4 regions of the Propionispora vibrioides genome follow, and region 3 is predicted to be linked to each of the others. Evidence: riboswitches for the same ligand, from Rfam matches in the RefSeq annotation. Region 3 holds a riboswitch; each other region holds the start of a gene.
What was found. A riboswitch is a leader RNA that binds a small molecule or an ion and turns the genes downstream of it on or off. The one in region 3 is predicted to bind cyclic di-GMP.
Positions count from the first base shown of each region.

Region 1: it holds a riboswitch for cyclic di-GMP, as region 3 does, so the genes downstream of both, BMW43_RS15195 (hypothetical protein) here and BMW43_RS09855 (tetratricopeptide repeat protein) in region 3, are expected to answer to the same signal.
Region 2: it holds a riboswitch for cyclic di-GMP, as region 3 does, so the genes downstream of both, BMW43_RS16395 (V4R domain-containing protein) here and BMW43_RS09855 (tetratricopeptide repeat protein) in region 3, are expected to answer to the same signal.
Region 4: it holds a riboswitch for cyclic di-GMP, as region 3 does, so the genes downstream of both, BMW43_RS01445 (hypothetical protein) here and BMW43_RS09855 (tetratricopeptide repeat protein) in region 3, are expected to answer to the same signal.

Region 1 covers NZ_FODY01000021.1:36,228-41,588, reverse strand. The annotation lists gene thiE (thiamine phosphate synthase) at 1-600, opposite strand, end outside; gene thiD (bifunctional hydroxymethylpyrimidine kinase/phosphomethylpyrimidine kinase) at 597-1,397, opposite strand; gene BMW43_RS15200 (hypothetical protein) at 1,502-2,170, opposite strand; gene BMW43_RS15195 (hypothetical protein) at 2,469-2,684, opposite strand; cyclic di-GMP riboswitch class I at 2,758-2,842, opposite strand; gene BMW43_RS15190 (hypothetical protein) at 3,429-4,097, opposite strand; gene BMW43_RS15185 (ferredoxin-like domain-containing protein) at 4,136-5,092, opposite strand; gene BMW43_RS15180 (histidinol phosphate phosphatase) at 5,214-5,361, opposite strand, start outside.
Region 2 covers NZ_FODY01000024.1:61,971-67,331, forward strand. The annotation lists gene BMW43_RS16375 (HAD family hydrolase) at 1-778, shown strand, start outside; gene BMW43_RS16380 (hypothetical protein) at 913-1,197, shown strand; gene BMW43_RS16385 (DNRLRE domain-containing protein) at 1,308-1,895, shown strand; gene BMW43_RS16390 (DUF429 domain-containing protein) at 1,954-2,721, shown strand; cyclic di-GMP riboswitch class I at 2,819-2,912, shown strand; gene BMW43_RS16395 (V4R domain-containing protein) at 3,036-3,554, shown strand; gene BMW43_RS16400 (PAS domain S-box protein) at 3,583-5,187, shown strand; gene BMW43_RS16405 (DUF1848 domain-containing protein) at 5,248-5,361, shown strand, end outside.
Region 3 covers NZ_FODY01000010.1:39,835-45,195, reverse strand. The annotation lists gene BMW43_RS09855 (tetratricopeptide repeat protein) at 1-1,705, opposite strand, end outside; cyclic di-GMP riboswitch class I at 1,962-2,046, opposite strand; cyclic di-GMP riboswitch class I at 2,221-2,305, opposite strand; gene BMW43_RS09850 (QueT transporter family protein) at 2,421-2,870, opposite strand; gene htpG (molecular chaperone HtpG) at 3,196-5,148, shown strand; gene BMW43_RS09840 (hypothetical protein) at 5,263-5,361, opposite strand, start outside.
Region 4 covers NZ_FODY01000001.1:270,458-275,818, reverse strand. The annotation lists gene BMW43_RS01465 (hypothetical protein) at 1-564, shown strand, start outside; gene BMW43_RS01460 (hypothetical protein) at 681-1,727, opposite strand; gene BMW43_RS01455 (PilW family protein) at 1,741-2,187, opposite strand; gene BMW43_RS01450 (type IV pilus modification PilV family protein) at 2,190-2,555, opposite strand; cyclic di-GMP riboswitch class II at 2,959-3,041, shown strand; gene BMW43_RS01445 (hypothetical protein) at 3,183-3,827, shown strand; gene BMW43_RS01440 (secretin GspD/PilQ domain-containing protein) at 3,799-5,085, shown strand; gene BMW43_RS01435 (YqeG family HAD IIIA-type phosphatase) at 5,114-5,361, shown strand, end outside.

The sequences.
Region 1 (5,361 bases), on a different contig from region 3:
GTGCTGCGCTGCCGCCCGGACATCGTCCTGGGCCAATATGGCTGAAACAACTGAGACGCCGGCAATGCCGGTACCCATGACTTCCGTCACATTGGCCGTTCCAATCCCGCCGATCGCCACAACCGGAATGGTTACATTTTGCCGGATGGCGGTCAGTTCTGACAGACTCACCGCCCGGGCATCCGTTTTGGTGCCTGTCGGGTACATGGCCCCAATCCCCAGATAATCGGCACCACCTGCTTCGGCCAGTTGCGCCTCGGCCAGTGTAGTCGCCGACACACCAATCAGCTTGTCCCGGCCCAGCAGCCTTCTGGCCACAGGCAGCGGCAGGTCCTGCTGACCAATGTGCAGTCCGTCGGCATCAACGGCCAGGGCAATATCCAGCCGGTCATTAATAATGAGCGGCACGTCGTAACGGCCGCAGATTTCCTTGACCTTAAGCGCAATCTGGTAAAATTCGGCCGACGAGGCTTCCTTTTCCCTAAGCTGCAGCAGCGTTACCCCACCGGCCAGGGCTTCTTCCAAACTCCGATAAAAGTCCTTCCCGCCGACCAGCCGGCGGTCAGTCACCAGATACAAAGAATAGTCAATGGCGTTCATTCCAGCCCCGCCTTCCGGTATAACTCGTAAAAATGATGGGTCGGCCCTACCCCTTTGCCAATAGCCAGCGAATGTTCAATGGCTATAGTAATATACGCCTTGGCCCGTTTCACCGCTTCGGTCACCGTGCAGCCCTTGCCCAGATTGGCGGCAATCGCTGAAGATAATGTACAACCGGTGCCGTGGGTATTCTTGGTGGCAATCCGTTTGGCCGCCAAATATTCGAAGTGACTGCCGTCGTACAGGATATCGGTGGCGTCATCCGGCAGATGACCGCCCTTCACCAGGACGCAGGCCGCCCCCAGCCGGTGTATCCGCCGGGCGGCTTCCTCCATATCCGTCAGATTATGAATAGTCATCCCGGCAATCACTTCCGCCTCGGGAATGTTGGGTGTAACCAGTGCCGCCAGGGGCAGCAGTTCCTGCACCAGGGCTGCTTCGGCTTCCGGCTGCAGCAAATGATAGCCGCTTTTGGATACCATGACCGGGTCGACCACCACGTTGACCGCCTGGTACTGACGCAGCTTGGCGGCAATGGTATGGATGGTGACAGGCCGGGAAACCATGCCTATTTTAACGGCATCCACCTCAATATCTTCGAAAATCGCTTCAATCTGCTTGGCGATGATTTCCGGCTCAATGTCCTGCACCGCCAGTACGCCCTGCGTATTTTGCGCTGTTACGGCAGTGATGACACTCATGCCGAACACGCCCTGCGCGGAAAAGGCTTTTAAGTCGGCCTGGATGCCGGCGCCGCCGCTGCTATCCGAGCCGGCAATGGTTAATACTTTTTTCATACCAGGTTGTCCTCCCGTCTTAGGGTGTGTTTGTAAACGATCCGAAACGACCCCTGACAGCGCTTTTTGTGCCATAAATCATTCCGTTCATTTAAAAGCACATCCTATAACCAAACATTTTTAATCATTGTTTTTATCTGCTCCGGCAACGCAAGGTTAGTGCTGATATCGGAAAAGCCGTCCTGCGGCGTAAGCGAATACACGGTAAGATAATCCACCGGCCGGTAACCGAACAGTTCCAAATTGCCAAGCCGGGAATTGTATAGCGCCTGACGAAAATCAATGGTGACAGTATTCCCATGAATATTGACATCTAACCCGTAAGAGGGATCCAGGTGTCCCACAACCTTGCTCACCATCGCCAGACTGACCCGGGAAAAAATCCATGACACGAAAGGCTTGTCCGGCAGCTTTTTATCGGTTACCTTCAGTGTTAGCAACGACTGATCCTGATTATGTACTAATTGCTCCACCGTGCAGACCAGCACGACCCGCCCTTCCTTGGCCGTCTTCGCTTCAATTCTAAGCTGGTGGTTTTTTAGCGAGGTAACCTTCATTTCCGTAACCGGTCCGCCGGGCTCCAGCATTGAGGCCAGCGCCTGATTGATCACATCATCCGGTACGTGGACCTGTCCGCTGACCAGGTCGGAAAAAGTTTGTGCATCCCATACTTCCTTTATTGTAGCAACTGTCTGCGTCATGTCCGGCACCGCGCTGGCCGCCGACGGCAGCGAGAAACCGCTGCTGAACGCATCCTGTATTATCGCAGGCATATCCAAGCTATCCATCTCCTTTGATTTTCCCGGGGAACCGCTGATTCAGCCCCCACCACAGCCGGACCGGAAAAGTCCGGCACAAACAGACAGGCTAAGTATCCGTTTGCTTCAGGTATGTTTTCAAACTAACAGCATGGCCCATGTTAATGGACCACTAGTAATAGTTCCCTGTTTGCTGCCGTTTTCCTGCTACACTAAGACTCAGCCTGCCCACTGGCAAAGCTGCCCTGGCCACTGATTTCTGCAGCAGTTCATGAGAATCGCCTGAACCGTCCCCTTGTCCAAATCCGGGCGATCATGCCCGCAGGATAGAGCCCATACCATCCCGCAGGACTCTTGCCCAATGGCTTACCAGCCCGGTCTCCTCTTCCTCCGGCCAGTTTCCCTGTCCCGCCACAACTAAGCCGCAGCGCTTGCAACGGGTGAACGATCTCTTCTCCTGGGCCCCCGCCGGCGTTATGTCAACCTCTTCATACTGCTTGCTGCCACAAGAACATTTTCCTACAGCCAATGTTTCCATCTCCTTATCATATGGGGAACAAGCTTCCCTCGCGGCTGGTAAAAAAACAAAAAAAGCCGGTGCGTTATGCAACCTGGCTATCATAGATTTACATCCTTAGACCCATGGCTTTGCGTCCCTTCCTTTAAAAAGGTTTGCTAAAGAATGCTTATAAGGTTATCTATATGATCACTTCATAACTGCTTACTTCGGACACCGCCTGAACAATCACCAGAAAAAGTAAGCAATCCGACTCCTACTGCCGGTGATTCGACAAAAAGATTTCTCTTTTGCCAATTATCTACGCTTTCTATGTTTTATTATACTCGTTTTATCCGTATCTTGGAAGGAATCATCGGAATTATTTTGTGCACGCCCAACAGACTGCATAATAATCATAAAAAAACAGCCTGGTGGCTGTTTTCCTGTTTCAGCGATTCTTTTTTAGTCCCTTGTAACCCTGATTCTGCACTATTCTTGCGGTAGATTTTCCACAATACTGCGTTGTCGTCAGTCAGCATACTCCCCTAGTGTAGTGGCCCATTCACATTTCGCTAAATTACTTGTCTACATTTCCATCTGTGTCGTTGTCGTCAATCGGCGTAGGAACCGCGCTATGCCTCACTCCTCCGCCTTGCAGATGAAAATGTATCCTGCGTCCTTTAGTTGAAATATGAACGTGTCACTCCCCTAGTCTTGGAAAAATTCCGTGCCAGCCAATTTAGTCTCAGGGGTTACAAGACACCAGGTCGCCCATCAAACCCGTTTAATCTCGTAGCGGTTAACGGCGCCGCCCTGAGCGGTATCGGCAGTCTGGCTGTATTCCATGGCTGGGTTCATGGCCCGGACAAAGTTTTGGGTCCATTCCTGATATAACTTTTTCATGGGTTTTGCGCTGATGCCGACCCGTTTCCAGTTAGGCTCCTGCAGACAGGTGCCGCTCTCCCAGATAACCTGATCAGCGCTGCTCGCAACCATGACATCGGCCTGATCGCAGGGCATGCCGTTCAGCAGGTAATCATTCAGCGCCTGATAGATGCCGTCGGCCCGGTCGGTTTCATATTTATTTTGTTCGGCGGCATGACGGCCGCAGCTCTCGCCATGTTCGGCAAAAGCCCGGAGAATCACCGTCTCGGCGTCACCGCCGCAAACCTCAAGCAACTCCTTGATTAAGGCGGCTTCTCTCGATTCGGCCAGATTGATCTGCCGCTGTAGCCAGCCATGAATATTGCCGTGCTCAATCAAATCACCCAGATCGGCATCAGGCAGCGGCTGCCCGTAAGTCTGCCACACCTGGTCCCGCAGTTCTTCTGCCGTATCACCGCAGCTTTCCTGGGCTTTGGCAAAGACCAGTTCCTCCCGGTTGATAACCAAGCGGATCTTATTGTATAGCCAATAGTGAATATGTCCTAAAAATGCACTCATCTGTATTCCTCCTGCTGTAATAAATGTAGTAAAAAAGACTATATGACCTTGTTCAGTGCCGCCAGAATTTCATCCACCTTGATCCCATGGATTTCCGCCGCCTTCTGGACCGCTTCCCCCGTCGAGGACGGACAGCCCAGGCAGCCCATGCCAAATGAGCGGAAGACAGGCACCGTTTGCGGATACACCCGGATAATATCGCTGATCACGCTGTCGGCGGTGATCTTGTCACCCAGTACCAGCGTCCCTTCGGTCAGGCCGCCCGCCACAGGAATGATTTTTTCTCCGGCAGCCGACTGGCTGACCAGCGGTTCGGTGGTTTCGCTGACGCCCTTGTAGAATTCGGCCAGCACATCGGCCTTGAATTTTTTTAAGCCAATCCGGTCAATAAATTGTCCAACCCGTTCAATATCGGCATTCTTTTGATAATACCGCACAATAATGTCCACTATGTGCAGCGCTTCCTCCGCCGTCAGGTCCTCAATCAGCAAATCGGCCAGACGGGGATGCGAGCCGGCGCTACCGCCCACATATACATTCCAGCCCGCATCGGTCGCCAGCAGTCCGACATCCTTTACATACACTTCGGCACAGGAGTTGGGACAGCCGGCCACTCCCATTTTCATGCGGGAGGGCATTTCCTTCTTGTGATACCGTTTATCCAGTTCGAGCCCCAGCTTGATGCTGTCCTGCTTGCCTCGCTTGCAAAAGGCGATGCCCGGACATATTTTCACACTGCGCACGCAATTGGCAAAGCCGATCGCCGGCTGCATTTCCAGATCGGCCCAAACCTGCTCCACGTCCTCGGCCTTTAAGCCGGTGAGCATAATGCGCTGCGCCGAGGTCAGTTTTAAGGTAGCACCATATTTTTCCGCCACATCGGCATATTTGCGTAAGGCGTCGGCTTTCACAAAGCCGCCCGGAATATGCGGCGTGACAGCGTAGGTTTTCTTTCCGTTCCATATCTTCTGTAGGTTGGCACCTGTTGGTAGCATAGTATCATCCTCCTGTATCTGCTCTTATCATACCAGGTTCTCTATCTAAAAAATGTGATCTGCATCAATCAGCCATGTGATATGTATCATACCCGATAAATGAATCCGGTAAACGGAGCCTTTAATCGCGAGCCTGGTATTCCGGCTTTCCCGTTTTGAAATAAACCGGTCTTAAACCGCAGCAATCGGCAAAGTCAAAAGCCGTCTTCATATCCCGGCCGATTTCGCTGGCCCGGTGAGCATCGGAACCGACGGTTACATGGCGTCCG
Region 2 (5,361 bases), on a different contig from region 3:
TGGTACTTTGCTAAATGACAAAAAGGAAATCAGCCGGGAGAATAGGGTCGCGCTAGAAGAATTAAGGCAGGCAGGGATTAAGATTATTCTGGCGACCGGGCGCAATGATGTCTATGTGAAAGGAATTGTTGCGGAGTTGGGCGGAATTGAGGCTATTATTTCCTGCAACGGAGCTTCGATTAGACGGTCTTATACGGATGAGATAATCTATAGCCAGTTTTTGGATAAGGCTTCCGTATTGGAGATTGCAAACCACTGTTTTACCGGGAAATTTGACTTTACTGCCAGCGTCTATGGTGCCATGTATTGCGTGGAATATAGTCGGCGGGTAAATATTTTTCATGAATATAATCAGCAAATGCCTAAAGCCTATAGGGTTCCGGTCAAAGTAATGCAGTCAGCCCAAGAACTGGCGCAGCAGGATGTTCTGAAGATGTTTATCTGGCAAATGGCCGGCAGGGAGCAGTCAGTTTTCCTGGAAGCTTTTCACGCGGCGGCAATTACCGTTGTTTCTTCGGAAAATGGCGGCATGGATGTCAGTCATGCCGAAACCAGCAAGGGGAAAGCCATTGCTATTTTCGCTGAGAGGTATAATATACCGCTGCATAGGATAGCCGCCTTTGGCGACTACAATAATGATATCAGCATGTTTGAGACAGTTGGCTATTCGGTGGCGATGGGAAACGCCTCGGACAAGGTAAAAACTCATGCGACCTATGTGACTAAAACCAATAACGAGGCTGGCGTCGCCTGGGGCATTAAAGAATATTTAGAATAGACGCAAAGACAAACGAATGGCAGGATAAGTGCAGTGAGTCTATTCTTTTTCTTGTAAATAGGCGGACAGTTATGTTTCCTTCTTGGCAAGTGATTCATATTATGTAATATAGTTAGAAAAAAGGAGGAAATAGTATGCCGTCTCTGATTAATTCGCCTGCCGCATATTCAATTAGCAGCAGCAATGAAGGGTCACTTGTAGAAATAACAATTACCAACAATAACGCCAGCGGTGGTGCGGCACTGGCCAATTTTATCGTTACTGCCATCTATGTAGGGGCCGACACCGAGTATGTCTGGACACAAGAGGTTGCCACGCTGGCGGCCCAGGCCTCAGTCACTTTCGATTTGTCAATTGATAGTGAAACCTATAATGTTGCTAACTTGCATGTGGGGATAGCTTTTCTGAATACTCCATAGCTTGGGGGAGAGTTGGGGATGTCCTCAAACTCTCTACATAGACACATGCTTTTCGATTATGGGATTACTGCTGCATGTTCGCCGAATGTATTGAAAAAGGGGCTGTTGGTATGGCGGTTGTCAATATTCCAGCCAGTAAAAGTCTTACTTTATCAAGTAAAATTCCTTTGAAAAATATAAAACGAAACAAAATTTTTATCGGAGGCCAGGGAAGATATGTGTATTATAGTTACCTCTTTTTTAATATAGATATGATTCCTGGCAATATTTCTTTATTAACTGCTAAGTTGGTCTTGTTTAAGACCGGTAAGTTGCAGGAAACAAGGAGGTTTGCCATTTATCCGCTGCTGCAGGAATTTTGTTCGCTAACAACCTATTTGCATAGTTGTCCCTTTGAGGTATGCCCAACGCTAAGACGAACCTTTAATGTGTCTGCAAGTGATATCGTCGTTGAAACAGATATTACCGAGTTGTTTGGTAGATGGCTTAACAATACGCTGGTGAACAGGGGAATCGCGATTATTGAGGAAAAATTTAACTTTCAAGTGACCGGACGTACTTCTTTCGGTTCAGCGTACTGTAAAGATAAAACATTGATACCCTATATAAGAGTTGTGTATAAAGAAAAAGAAGGATCGCCTTATTTTCCCATACCTAATATCGGCTATTGTGCCACCGTTATTCCTTGCCAATCATAAGCGGTCATGTATATCATTGTATTAACAATGATATTTTTTTATGGAAGGAAATACAGAAATGGAAGCAAGAACGGGCGGTACTGGCTGGGTGGGCATTGACAGTTGCAAACGAGTGGGAAAATATCGGGGCTGGGCAGTGTTTTGGCACGACTTGTCCGGCCGGTATGGTTTTGCAGATTATCCGGACATTACCAAGCTGATGACAGAGCATAATGATGCCGGCTGCCTGCTTATCGACATCCCGATTGGATTGCCGGAAAATAGTCAGCAGAATGTGGCTAGACCGGATCAGAAATTAAGGAGCAGGCTGCCGGGAAAAGCGTCCAGTGTGTTTAATACTCCCTGCCGTCAGGCCGTTTACGCCCAGGACAAGCAGACCGCCAAGGCTTGCAACCTGCAGGTGCTGCAAAAAAGTCTGTCCGAGCAGTCACTGGGATTTACGCCGAAAATTCGCGAGGTGGATCAATTCTTGCTGGAACAGCCGCAATACATTGGCCGTCTGCGGGAATCGCATCCGGAGTACGGTTTTGCTATATTAAACGGTAATAAACCGCTGGTGAGCAAGAAAACCCTCCCGGAGGGACTTAAAGAGAGAACACAGTTGCTTTCAGAGTATTTTATACAAGCCGAACAGGCTATGGCTGAAATCCAAAACCGTTATCCCAAACAATTGCTGGATGATTTTATGGATGCCATGGTATTGTCGGTTATTGGCCGGCTTGGTATGCAGTATGGTTTTTCTACTATTCCTCAACAGCCGGTAGGAGATAGTCGAGGAATTCCGATGGAGATTGTATACAGTGAGCCGCGCCTGAAGGAGAGCTAGATTGTAACAGGAAAATATGTTTTTTTGTCAAGGACAGAAGGAAAAGTGACAGCCAGTCTAGAAATGTAAAATTTATGTAGAATTTGTAAAAAAACGAAGAATTTTTTGGCAAACTTGTCGAAAGACAAGGACGCAAAGCTATGGATCTAACTATACCAAATGACGGTATAAATGATTGCCAAGCCGCAACTAGGTTTTGGCGATTTTTTTTTAATAATGGAGATTATTTGAGGCGTTAAGTGTTGAATTTAGCTTCCAAGTGCAGCTAATCTGAGTGTGCTTGCATGGAGTCAAACAAAAAGAGGAGTCTGGTTATGGAGCGAAAATATGAATTTCAATGGGAATTACTTGGTGATCTTGCTGCCGGCAGGCCTAACCTGGGGCCGATGGTTAGCACTGATGTATACAGGCTTATGCAGTTTTGTTTTCGCGATGTGCTTGAAAAACATTACGGAACGGAAATGGTCGATACTTTGTTCTATGAGTCAGGGTTGCTGGCGGGAAAACAATTCTATCAAAACGTTATTAGGGATGTAAAAGATTTCAATAGTTTTGTTCAGGCAATACAAACAGCTCTGGCAGATAAAAAAATCGGAATTCTACGGGTTGAATCGGCCGACCATGAAAACGGAAAATATGTAATGAGTATTTCCGAGGACTTGGATTGTTCCGGCTTGCCGGAATTGGATTATGAAGTATGCGTGTATGATGAAGGTTTTATAGCCGGGCTTCTGGAAGGGTTTACCGGCAAGCAGTATAGTGTTAAGGAGATTGACTGCTGGTGTACAGGCGATAGGACTTGCCGGTTCACTGCTGAAATATCCGTGAAGTGAATCTTTGGTTTTAGAGAGGGATATCCACGTGCGTAAAGAAATGGAAGAAGAAATCAATGAAATAGTGAGAGAGTTATATCAGGTGATAAAGGGAAAAGATGTGACAAACGGTGATTCTGCCTGCGCGGAAAAACATCCGGAGTTTGCCAAGCTGAAAAACGAGCTTCTCTTGCTTAGATCTTTTACTGATACACTTGCTAAAGGCGATTTGTCTTCTACAATAAACTTACGCGGATATTGGCCGGGTGCGTTAAAGGCCCTGCAGTCCAATCTGCGCCATTTGACTTGGCAAACAGGGATGGTTGCTTCCGGTGATTATAGCCAACGGGTTGATTTTATGGGAGACTTTTCCATTGCGTTTAATAGCATGGTACTTGGTTTAAAAGATGCGGCAGAAAATGAGCGAGGCTATATTGCTGAGCTTGAAAAACAGCAGGAAATCATTCGGGAAAGTGAACGAAAATATAAATTTATCGCTGAAAATACGGGGGACGTGATCTGGCTGTTGGATACCGACGGCATTATCCGATATATAAGCCCCTCGGTTGAGAAATTATTAGGGTTTGCAGCAGTTGAACTAGAGGGGAAAAATTCGCAGCAAACGACACTTACCTTTTTGTGGAGTGCTTTTCAGAAGACTACGACTGACAACATTCAATGGCACAGCAGTAAAGTACCGGTCATTGTGGAAGAGGAACAACTGCGAAAAGACCGGAAAGTGATCTGGCTTGAATCTTCCATAAGCATTGCCCGGGATCAGGCGGGGACCCATATTGGCTATATTGGTGTTACCCGTAATATTAGTGAAAGAAAAAGAAATGAGAGTCTGCTTTATCAGGCGTATGAAAGAAAAAAGAGAAGTGAGTTTTTTAATAAACTGGCTGTCCGGAATGATATAAATGATCTGGCGTTGCAGGAGTATAGTGGAAAAAACAAGCTTCATATCCCAAAAGATTTTTCTTTATTGTTTTTTGACGTAGATACTGTACCGGGAGTGTCTGATACAGCCGATAATCATTACCATAAGCAGCAGCTCGTGGATTTCCTGATTGATATATTAAATAAGAAGAATAATACGATTGCCTGGGAGACAGACATTGGTATTGTGGTCCTTAGCGATTTTGCTTCATGTCCCAACCATAAAGAACGGGAAACCGAACTGGCGGAAAGTTATGTAGCTTATATAGGTGCCTATGTCCGTAATATTCATGTTACAGTGGGAATTGGAAACTATGCAGAGGGTTGGTCAGGTTTGGCTAACCGGTTAAACAATGCGAAGACTTCGGTACGGATTGGTAAACAGGTTTGGCCGGAAAGATATATTTATCATTATGAAAATTGCGGGATTTATCAGGTGCTTGCTCCTTTTGCCGTTACTGACGGAGCAGTTGATTATGTGCATCAAATGATCGGCCCACTGCTGCCGCACCCTAACTTATTGGAGACACTGGAAAAGATTTTATCAGGTCTAAGCTTCAAGGAGATTGGTACGCAGCTATATTTGCATCATAAGACTATTCAACTCAGAAAGCAGCGGATTGAGCAAATTCTAAATATATCGCTTGATTGTTATGAGACGCGGACAGCGTTGGCTACAGCTCTCCAGTTGTTGAAGATTTTAAAACTTGGCTGAATCTTGGCAGTGATTGTATAAGATATAACGAAAGCGCCAGCGGGGAAGTGGGAGATAACAATGATTATCAGTGCCAGCCGACGGACAGACATACCGGCTTTTTACTCGGATTGGTTTGTCAATCGTTTGCGGGAAGGTTTTGTTTATGTGCGGAATCCGATGAATTATCGCCAG
Region 3 (5,361 bases):
CAATTTGCCGGTTATACGCCAGCTGATACTCTGTCGTCATCATATGACCGGGCAACGCCTCCGCATCCATTACCGGTGTACGGCTTATATTAAAATCAACTCTGCTTTGTTCACCAAAATAGCGACTCGTGGTCAGGCGATACCCATCCATCCTGCCGTGACTACGGCCCTGATCCAGCCACAACTGTACCATGTGTTTCATATCGGTGTATCGTCCGCCAACAGAGTTTGTTCTTAATACGGTTTCTCCCTGGCCGTCAGAAATCCACGTACTGCCGATTCCTGCCAATATATCTACCCGGTCTGTCACCCGCTGTTCGCCGGTCAATTGTATGCCATGATCCTTATTTCCCTTATAATCGCTGCTACCGGTAGCGTTAACTGCCAGACTGCCCTGCCAACGTCCTTCAAAGGTCCTCAGCGCCTGAGCCGCTATTGGATTTGCACTATACTTGTCCAATCCTGCTGCGGCCAGCCTGGCAGAATAATAATCGCCTCCCAGCACAGCCGTATTAACAATACCACTATTGGCAGCAGGCTGTGTACCCGGCAAAGCAGCCAACGACAGATATTGTCCGTAAGCTTCTCTGATCAGCCCCTGGCGATAAAGTATCGCAGCAAACTGCTGGCGAAACGCCGCACAATCAGGATAGGCATGGATTATGGCTTGATACAGCTTCTTTCCGGCCTCATACCGCCCCATTGTAAAAAATGAATCGGCATCCCCGGTAATGCTCATGGCCTGTTCTGCAGCCATATTGATAAGTTCCTGATACAACGCCATCGCCTGTTTTTCCTTGGAGCCGGTCAACATATACGAATAAGCCAGGCTGTGCCTATCGCTGGGCAAGCTTTCCCCCTGCTCCAGAATACTGCAATAAATACTTATGGCCTGTTTGGGCAGATTGAGTCGTAAATAAGAGTCCGCCAACGCGCGCCGCCCATAGGCAGGAATCTCCCGGTAATTGGGCCATAATTGCTCCCCTGCTTTAACCGCGGTTTGATAATCACCGTACAAAAATAATGCCAGCACGTAGTCACATTGCATCTGAACAGTCGCACTTTTATCACGGATTGCAGGCCGCAGCAGTACAATAGCCTGCCGGTATGCATCATGTCTAATAAATTGAGCCGCCATCCCGCCACGCAACGCCAGCAACGAAGCTTTTAATGCCGGATCGCTTTGTCCGTCAACAAAAGCTACGGCAGTTTCTATTAGCTTAGCCGCTCCGTCTGCATCACCGCGTGCCAGTAATATATTAGCTTTGCCACTGTAAGCCGCTAAATTGTCAGGTTGTTCTTCCAGCAAGGTCGAATAAATACGCTCCGCTTCGTCAAAACGCTCCATATGTACCAGACTTTCCGCTTCCCATAAGCGGGCTTTCTTATTTCCCGACATGGCCGATTGATGATATAACTGCCAGGCGTCGTTAAAGCGTCCGGTCTTAAAATATGCCTGGGCCACATTGATTCTCACATAATCAGGCATGGCCGGGAATGTTTTTATTCGTTCTTCATACAACTGAATCGCTTTTGTATATTCTCCGGCCCAGGCTGCAACGACGGCATAATCGGATACAATATCCTCTTCTGCCTCACGGTCAGCCGCCAAATTTTCCAGTATCGCCAACGCCGGCCGATACTCCCCGTCCCTTGCCAAGGTAACCGCATATTCCCGTGCTGCTTCCCGGTTCTTATATGACATTTCAGCTGATTGCCCAAGTGTGGCTGGTGACGGTTCCTCTTTTGCCCTAACAGGTGTGTAGCACACCGCACTTCCTAAAAAAAACACTAAAGTAAGTAATGCCAATACTCGCTTGATCCTCATGTACACTCCCCTAACAATAGCTTTTATCTTTCGCTTTCACGATCGAAGTGCGTCTTTTCCATCCCTCCCACCTATCACCGGCAAAATGCACTGTCAAAAACAAAAAAACAGCCGAGTTACAAAGTTCTTAGCACTTTGCAACTCGGCTGTCATAACAAAAATGTTTTAGACCCTGAGCTTTGCGTCCCCGCCTTTCGACAAGTTTGCCCGCTATATATACCATTACCAATATGTAACAAACAGGTTAAGCACCTAGATGAACCCATTTATTCAAAATAAATACATTAGTTATTCTATCAATTGTTTCGATTTACGTCAACAGGATTTTTATTCTTCCAGTGACAAACATTTACTGCAACAGACAAAAACAGCCGAATTACAAAGTTCTCGTACTTTGCAACCCGGCTGCCATAACAAAAATGTTTTAGACCCTTAGCTTTGCGTCCCTGTCTTTCGACAGGTTTGCCCGATTCCGCTCGCTCCAGCCAACAATTGGCGGCCGGACGCTATCCGTTTAGACTACACAAATATAGTAAACATTTTATCATTTGTTCAAGCTGTAGTCAATATAGCTTGATTCATCAACGGCAAACTACTGAATCCTTTGTGCGGCTTTAATCAAAATAACCCCCAGCGTTCCAATGACTACCGCCTCGCCGATAAAGACAGAACCAAATACCGACCAATAGGGCATAGCAAACAGATAAGCCAAATAAGCGCCGACCACGACGGCATTAATGATCACCGGGAAGACATAGGCGGCCTTGCTGTCTTTAAAGCGCCGGGTCAGCCAGGCTGCCGCCAGTGTGGCCAGACTGCCAAAGACCACATCCATCACGCCGGCGCCGCCAATCATATTGGCCAGCAGGCAACCGACAAACAGCCCCCATACCGATTCGGCATATAAAATAGGCAGCACAGTAAGCGCCTCGGCAATCCGGAATTGGATGACCCCATAGGAGATGGGCTGAAATACCACGGAAAGCACTACATAAATGGCGGCGATCACAGCCGCCTTCATTAATTTTTTCTGATTCATCATAATCCTTCCTCATATAAATAGAATATTTCATTCCCCCTATTCGACCAATCCGATCATACTCCTTTTTTACAGGTTCCCCCAGACAGCAACGGGGCTGCTAACCCTCAAAATGTCCGCAATATCAACAACCACAAAAAAATTAGAATCTTGGTAATTGGTACAGCTATTTTAGTTAACAGGCAATAAAATTCCCATAAAAAAGTAAAAAGCCCCACAAAAACAATTGATTTACACCGCCAATCCGGTTATGATATAAACAAAGTTAGCACTCAAGAAGATTGAGTGCTAACAACTTGTTAAGACTGACGAAAAGGAGACTCGCACCATGACTCAAGAAACAAAACCTAAACAAACGCGGGAGTTTCAAGCCGAAACCAAACAACTGCTGGATTTAATGGTTCACTCTATTTATACCAACCGGGAAATCTTCTTGCGCGAACTTATTTCCAACGCATCGGATGCGATTGACAAAGTACGTTTTGAGTCTTTGACTAATTCGGCGCTGCTGGAAGGCAATTCGGACTTTGAAATTTTCTTAGTGCCTGATGAAACCACCCACACCCTGACAATCTCCGATAACGGTATGGGGATGACCTATGAGGAAGTCGTTGAAAATATTGGCACCATTGCCAAGTCCGGTACGAAAGCCTTTCTTGCCAAACTAAAAGAAAAAGAAACGTCCCCTGACCAGGAACTGATCGGCCAGTTCGGTGTTGGTTTTTATTCCGCCTTTATGGTCGCGGAAAAAGTAACCCTATTAACCCGTGCGCCCGGGGAGGCCAATGGAATCCGCTGGGAATCCACCGGCGACGGAACCTATACTATCGAAGAATGCGATAAGGAGCAACGAGGTACTACCATCATCCTCACCCTGAAGGAAGAATTCCGTACTGCCGAAGAAAACTTCTTACATACATACACCCTGCAATCACTGGTCAAGAAGTACTCTGATTATATCCGTTATCCGATCAAAATGAACGTTACCAAAGAGGAACAGCCCAAAGATGCCGACGGCAAACCGATTGAAGGTGCCGACGCTGTAAAAACAATAGAAGTCCGTACTTTAAATTCGATGACCCCGCTCTGGGCGAAAAACAAGAACGAAATCACCCGGGAAGAATACGATTCTTTCTATAAGGATTTGTTCCATGACTGGGAAAACCCGCTGGAGGTCATTCATTCCAAAGCGGAAGGCACCGTGGAATATACCAGCCTCTTATACCTGCCGGCCCGGGCCCCGTTCGACCTGTATGACCGGGATGCCACCGGCGGTATCCGGCTGTACTCCAAGCATATTTTCATTATGGAAAAATGCCAGGACCTGCTGCCGGAGTACCTGCGTTTTGTCCGCGGTCTGGTGGATTCGCCTGACTTCTCGCTCAATATCTCCCGGGAATTGCTGCAGCACAGTAAACAGCTAAAACTGATCGGTAAAAACCTGGAAAAAAGCGTACTGAAAACACTGGAGAACCTGTTGTCTAAGGATCGTCCCCAATACGAGTCCTTCTGGAAAGAATTTGGCCAGGCCCTGAAAATCGGCGTCTATTCCGACTATCAAAGCCGGGATAAGCTAAAAGGCCTGCTGCTCTTCCCTTCCTCCCATTCCGCCGACGGCCTTACCTCGCTTGACGAATATGTGGGACGGATGCCGGAAAAACAGAAAGTTATCTACTATGCCACCGGCAAAGACCGCTCCTCAGTGGAACGGCTGCCGCAAATGGAACTGCTGAAGGAAAAAGGAGTCGAAGTACTCTTTCTATTTGACCGGGTCGATGAATTCACCATTGACGCCTTACAGGAATTTAAAGAGAAGAAGTTCCAGTCAATCAGCCGCGGTGATCTGCAACTGGACGACTTGGAATCACCGGAAGCCAAGCAGGATGCCGAAAGCCTTTCCAAAGAAAATGAGCCGCTTCTGCAGGCCATTAAAGAAAAACTGTCCGGAAAAATTACCGATGTCAAGATCAGCAGCCGCCTAAAATCAAGCGCCGTCTGCCTGGTCAGTGACAACAACGGCATCAGCCTGTCGATGGAACAGATTCTGGCCGAAATGAATAAAGCCCCCTTCAAGGCCAGCCGCATTCTGGAGCTGAACCCCCATCACGAAGTATTCACCGCTTTGAAAAAAGTGTATGAAACCGATCCTACAGCCACGGCCTTCACCGACTACTGCGACCTGCTCTATACCCAGGCGCTGCTTATCGAAGGCATCCTGCCGGACGACCCCATCGGATTTGCCAATAAAGTGGCCAATTTAATGGCTCACAGTGGAAAATAAACAGCCTATAAAGCAGAAAACTCCCCTTCACGGGGGAGTTTTTGCTTTATAGCATTAATAGTTCGCCAGGCACACCAAAGCAATACCGTCTTGTCCGATTCAAACGGGATGTTTTTACGTGATGGGCTGCCAGACACATTTCGTTGCCCGCAGCACCTCCACACAGACAAGCTCCAGAGCCGCGCAAATGTCCGCTTCCCGGCGGGCGTCTTC
Region 4 (5,361 bases), on a different contig from region 3:
ATTGAAGTGGTCGGTCCTAAATCGGGCCGGATATTCTGGAAAGGTAACCGGCGTTTAGCCGTGAAGGGGCCTTATTATAACGGAGTCTTTGGGCAGCCCTGGATTGAGAACCTTACCGGTGGCCGAGTGCTGGTGGTAGCCGGCGGCATTGGCCAGGCACCGGCATTGCCATTGATTAAAAAGCTGGTGGAAAATAAGAATCAGGTAATCGCCATTTTGGCACCGGGTAAAGTAAAAGCGCTGTTTATTGAAGAAGAACTGCGACAATTGGGTGTAACTGTTGAGCCGGTGCGTTCCATGCGGCAAAACGGCATGAAACGCCTGGATGAAACCATTCGTGGCAAAATCGATCTGGTAGTCAGTGCCGGCCCGGATGAACAGCACCAGGCCGTCATCGCCGCCATGCAGGCCGCCAATATCAATATCCCCATGGCAGCCACCAACAACGCCACCATGTGCTGCGGTGAGGGCATCTGCGGCAGTTGCGAGAAGGAAGGCAAGAACGGGGAAAAATTAAAGCTCTGCAAAGTGCAGAGCGATGTGGAGAATATCATAGGGGAATAAAATTAAAAACAGTCATTCAACTGTTGAGAGCGAATGACTGTTTTTAATTCCTCTAAGATAAATCGTTATTGTATTGTATCAATGCCAGATTAACTATCGTATTGTGTTAATAAGTACTAGTACCAAGTTCCTACTTCTACGGTTGAAGCAGATCCTGATTCCGATGAATCATCTATTAATTGATTATAATTCATGGCTTCTTTTGAATAGGTTATTGTATTATTGCCACTGGAAGTTATATTGCCCTTTGCATATACTGCCCCACCGTTTAAAATTCCACTATACGTAATTGAGCCATATGATATATACACCGCACCACCAAGATTACTGCCACTCATTGTAATGCTATTTCCAGCAACCACTAAACAATTAGAATTAAAATTCATCGTTCCAGAATAAGTAATATTACCAGACACCAGCAGGGTCGTATTATTGAAACTCTTATTACCGGCCATAGTTAAGTCCCCATTTATAATAATAGTCTGGTTGTTATAGTTTTGGCCTGTAAGATCACTACTACGAGTTATCTTTGTATTTATAGGCCTATTCGTGCTATCAAGAAAGCTTTGCGCAGTTTTTGCGGTTTTAAAAGTATTGTAGTCAGCAAACCACCATTTTTCTTTTGGATTTTGTATTATTGCAGAATCGTGATCGCCATAATTTACTGTCCCGCTGCGTGTTACAGTTCCCTTTGCTACCAGTTTTCCATGCAGAAGTAGATTACCTGATAGAATAATATTACTATCTGAATACATTGCGTAATCAGATCCAGAAGGAACAGCCGGGCCAGTCGGATCACCTCCTGAAACAGTTACCGTAACATGTGTGGTTTTGCTTGAATTTCCCTCTCTACCTGTTGAGGTAACGGTATAAGCTCCCGCAGTCGCTGGACTTGAGGGAACTGGGCTAATCTGCACATTATATTGTGCATCTCCTATGTCTTGCCAACTATTTAACCACTTCCAGTCTTGAGATGATTGGTAAAAAGTAGAAATCGCTTTCTTGGCGCCTGACTCAGCTGCGTACTGAGCAGATAGTGAATTATGCTCTGTGCTGCTGGCGAATATAGCATTATTTAATTTTGGAAATAAAACAGCCATCATCCCGAGTAGAAAAACAGTAGTAAGTATTGACAATATAGTAGCATATCCTTTTTGATTCATAATATCACCACACTTATTCTATTGTAGCAGAATTAATGGTCGTAATGGTAACCGTGTTATTACTTTTTCCGTATAAATTAAATATTGCAGTAATAGTTGCTTTGCCATTACTATTTTTAGCGGTAAAGTTTAAGCTTTCAACTTGCCCGGGAGCAATGATAAATTCATTAGCAATTAAAGCGTGTTGTATTGTATCCAATTTTATTTCACGGCTATTAGATGCGACAGTGTATTGCAAGGTTGATCCTAATGCTTTAACTTTACTAGCATACCGAAGTTCGTTGGTAATTGCTGCGGAAACCTCTCGGTTATATGTGGCCGCATCAAGTCTACTAGAAGAAGTGTTATATATTTGATTTGAGGTAAACATGATTCCAAATATCCCTGCACCGATAATTGATAGAATTGCTATTCCGACAAGTAATTCGACTATGGTTAACCCTTTTTCGTTTTTTCCCATTTTCATGGTTTTAAATAATAGTAGTTTGTTATAGTCATGTTATTCGCTCCCCAAGATACGGTTATATTAACAGATAATAAATTAGCGTTTCCTGCAACTGGTGCCGGTGTCGAGACACTAACAGTATAAGTCATATTTCCAGTTGTTATTTTATCGGGTATATTGATGGTAAAGCTGTTTGTACCATCATTCACTCGTAATGCCTCGGCTGCTTGTTGTGCTATACGTAAAGCACCGTTATAGTTTTCAACGTATGATGATGCACGTACAGAATGTTGAAAGGCGAAGCCTATAGAGAGCAATGCCACTGATAGTATTAAACACCCAATTAAAATATCAATTAACAAGGAGCCCCTTTGATTTTTCATATTTTTTCCCTCAATGTAAAATGGAGAATAGCTTAAATATTATATTAATATGTATAATAATATAATAGTCTTCCGGATTATTATACCAGATAATACAAATATTGAGCATTGTTTTTCTAAACATTTAACGATTAATTTTTTAGTTGCCTAACTTTGTTTCTTAATTTTAATGAATTATCTTTAGCAGCTATCAAAAATTTACGAAATAACTTCCCTGTTTGTGGTCAATGGCTAAGTAGTAGCCATATGATAGAATTGTTATAATTAATACAAATTGATTAAAAATAATGGTTCTTAGCCACAAAAATATTACAATTGACAAATTACAGCAAAATTAGTGGTTGACAAAAAAGGTAAAATAAATAATGATTATAAATGAAAGTTTTTTACAATATATGCGTACATTTTGTATGGAAGCGATGAATATTGGTTTGTATCTGGACGCTTGAACCAATAGGAGTGAGTAGCGTAACCCCCCATCTGAATATTTTCAGATGGGTTTCTGTTTTTTGTAGAGAAATTTATTAGATTATTCTAGAATGGAAAATCAATTTCTCTTAAAAGGCACTAGATATAGAAAATTAGATGTATTTTTATACTTTATACTAAAAGGACGGTGCGATCTTTTTGAAGATTAAACAAGATATGTCATCTTTGTCGTCGAAGCTTATCGCAATTATAGCCATAGGTGTGACGGCACTAGCTGTCTATATATATGTCGCGCCGGATCATACTGGCGAATCGGTTCCTCAACCAGTTCTTGCCGACAAAAGCGTTCAAGTGAAAAAGGCGGTTGTAGTCAAAAACGTTAATGTAACCATTCCTGCCGTTGAAAAAAAACAGGAGGCAGTTCGCAATCCCTTCGCTGTTCCACCGGAATATTTAAATAACCAGGCCAAAAGCACGGATGGTAAAGAACCACCAGAGCAGCAGCTATCGCCGGGATCAGGGCAGATGTCTTCTTTCGATGATGGACATGGGGCAGCAAAAGCGGCAACTGAAGTTCCTAAAATCAGTGTTACAGGTATTGTAAGCAGTGATGACGGGCAACAATTGGCTGTTATCAATGACGGCAAACAGTCCAGAGCCTATCGTCTAGGAGAATGGATCGGCCTTTATCGAGTTAAAGGAATCGCGTCAGATATAGTGTCGCTAACCGGCCCGGCCGGAGAGATCATTCTACCTATCACTGACAATATAAAATCGGAAAAAGGCATAGCAAAAGAAAGGACAGGTAGTGGCAATGACCCAATACATAACATGGCGCAATAAGGTAATCGCTGTAATTACGATAATTGTAATTCATATCTTTGTCGTTTCTCCATTATGCTTTGCTAATCCGGGTTCGATCAGCTTAAATTTTATTCAGGAGGATATCCGGATTGTCTTACATACGTTATCGCTGTTAAGCGGTGTTAATATGATTATTGACGAATCGGCAGCCAAAGATTCGCCGACCATTACGGTCCGAATGGAAAATGTTTCGCTGGACACGGCGATTGATTTAATTGCCCAGGCCAAAGGACTTACATATCATAAAGTGGATAACACCATCATTTTTGAACGGGCTGATGTGGCCGATTCTGCGGTAATTAAATTGCAATATGTTACGGCACCGGATATGAAAGATACTATTACGTCAGCGGCAGAAGGGTTAAAAGTAAAGGTAGAGACCGATATTCCTTCCAATTCCCTGCTGGTTACCGGTTCCTCGCTTGGGATTTCCCGAATAAAGCAAATCGTTGGTGAACTGGATAAACGGTTGCAGCAGGTAGAGCTGGAAGCCAAGGTAGTTGCTATTAGTAAATCAGCAACTAAGGATTTAGGGATTAGCTGGACTTGGGATGAGACGCCGAAGAGTGTGGAATACGATCCTCCTACCTATAGCTATGATTCTGATACAGGTAAATATGTTATGACTGATCAGGGGACAATTACTCGTCATGCAAGTTCTAGTGTAGGTGGTGGTTATCCGGGAATTATTCAGTTCGGTTCATCACCTATAAACGGGTTGCCTTATGAATTTTATTATTCAGCTAAAATCAATGCTCTTGTAAGCAAAGGGAATGCAAAGATTCTGTCTCAGCCTAAGGTTATTACTGTGAACGGTAAACAGGCCCGTATATTAATAGGAGACCGGATTCCGGTGCAGACTAATACTGTGGCCAATGGGACAACTTCTACTTCTACAACCTATATTGATACAGGGATAAAGTTAACTTATACTCCGGTAGTAGGGGCTGACGGGCAAATAACCGCCAATGTGCGGACTGAAGTTAGTACGCCGCAGCTGGTTTCTGATATCAAGCAATATCAAATTACGACAAGGGAAGCCGAAACCAATGTGCGAATGAAGGACGGAGAAACTATGGTGATTGGCGGTTTGATTGGCAGTCAGGAGTCAAAGACTATTACGAAAGTTCCTTTCTTAGGTGATTTACCCATATTGGGTTCACTGTTTAAAAGTGTAAGCAATACGGGCAGCGAATCGGAAATTGTCATATTCTTAACGGCTCATGTTCTTCAATAAAGGCTAAATTGCTTTTAGTAGGGGGTATTTGACGATTCTTTTTTATAAACTTTTTTGTCCTGATCTCTATGTAAAATCCCTCCAGGAGATTCCTTGGGCGGGTATTTCGCAAAAGAACATTAAAGGTTTACTTTTTGATTTGGACAATACGCTTCTTCCCTGGGGAGGTTGTCAAATTCCCGGTGAAATCAGCAACTGGCTGCAATGCGCAAAAGAGAAGGGGTTACAACTATGCCTGGTTTCCAACAGCTATGAAAAGCGGGTAGCTGGAATTGC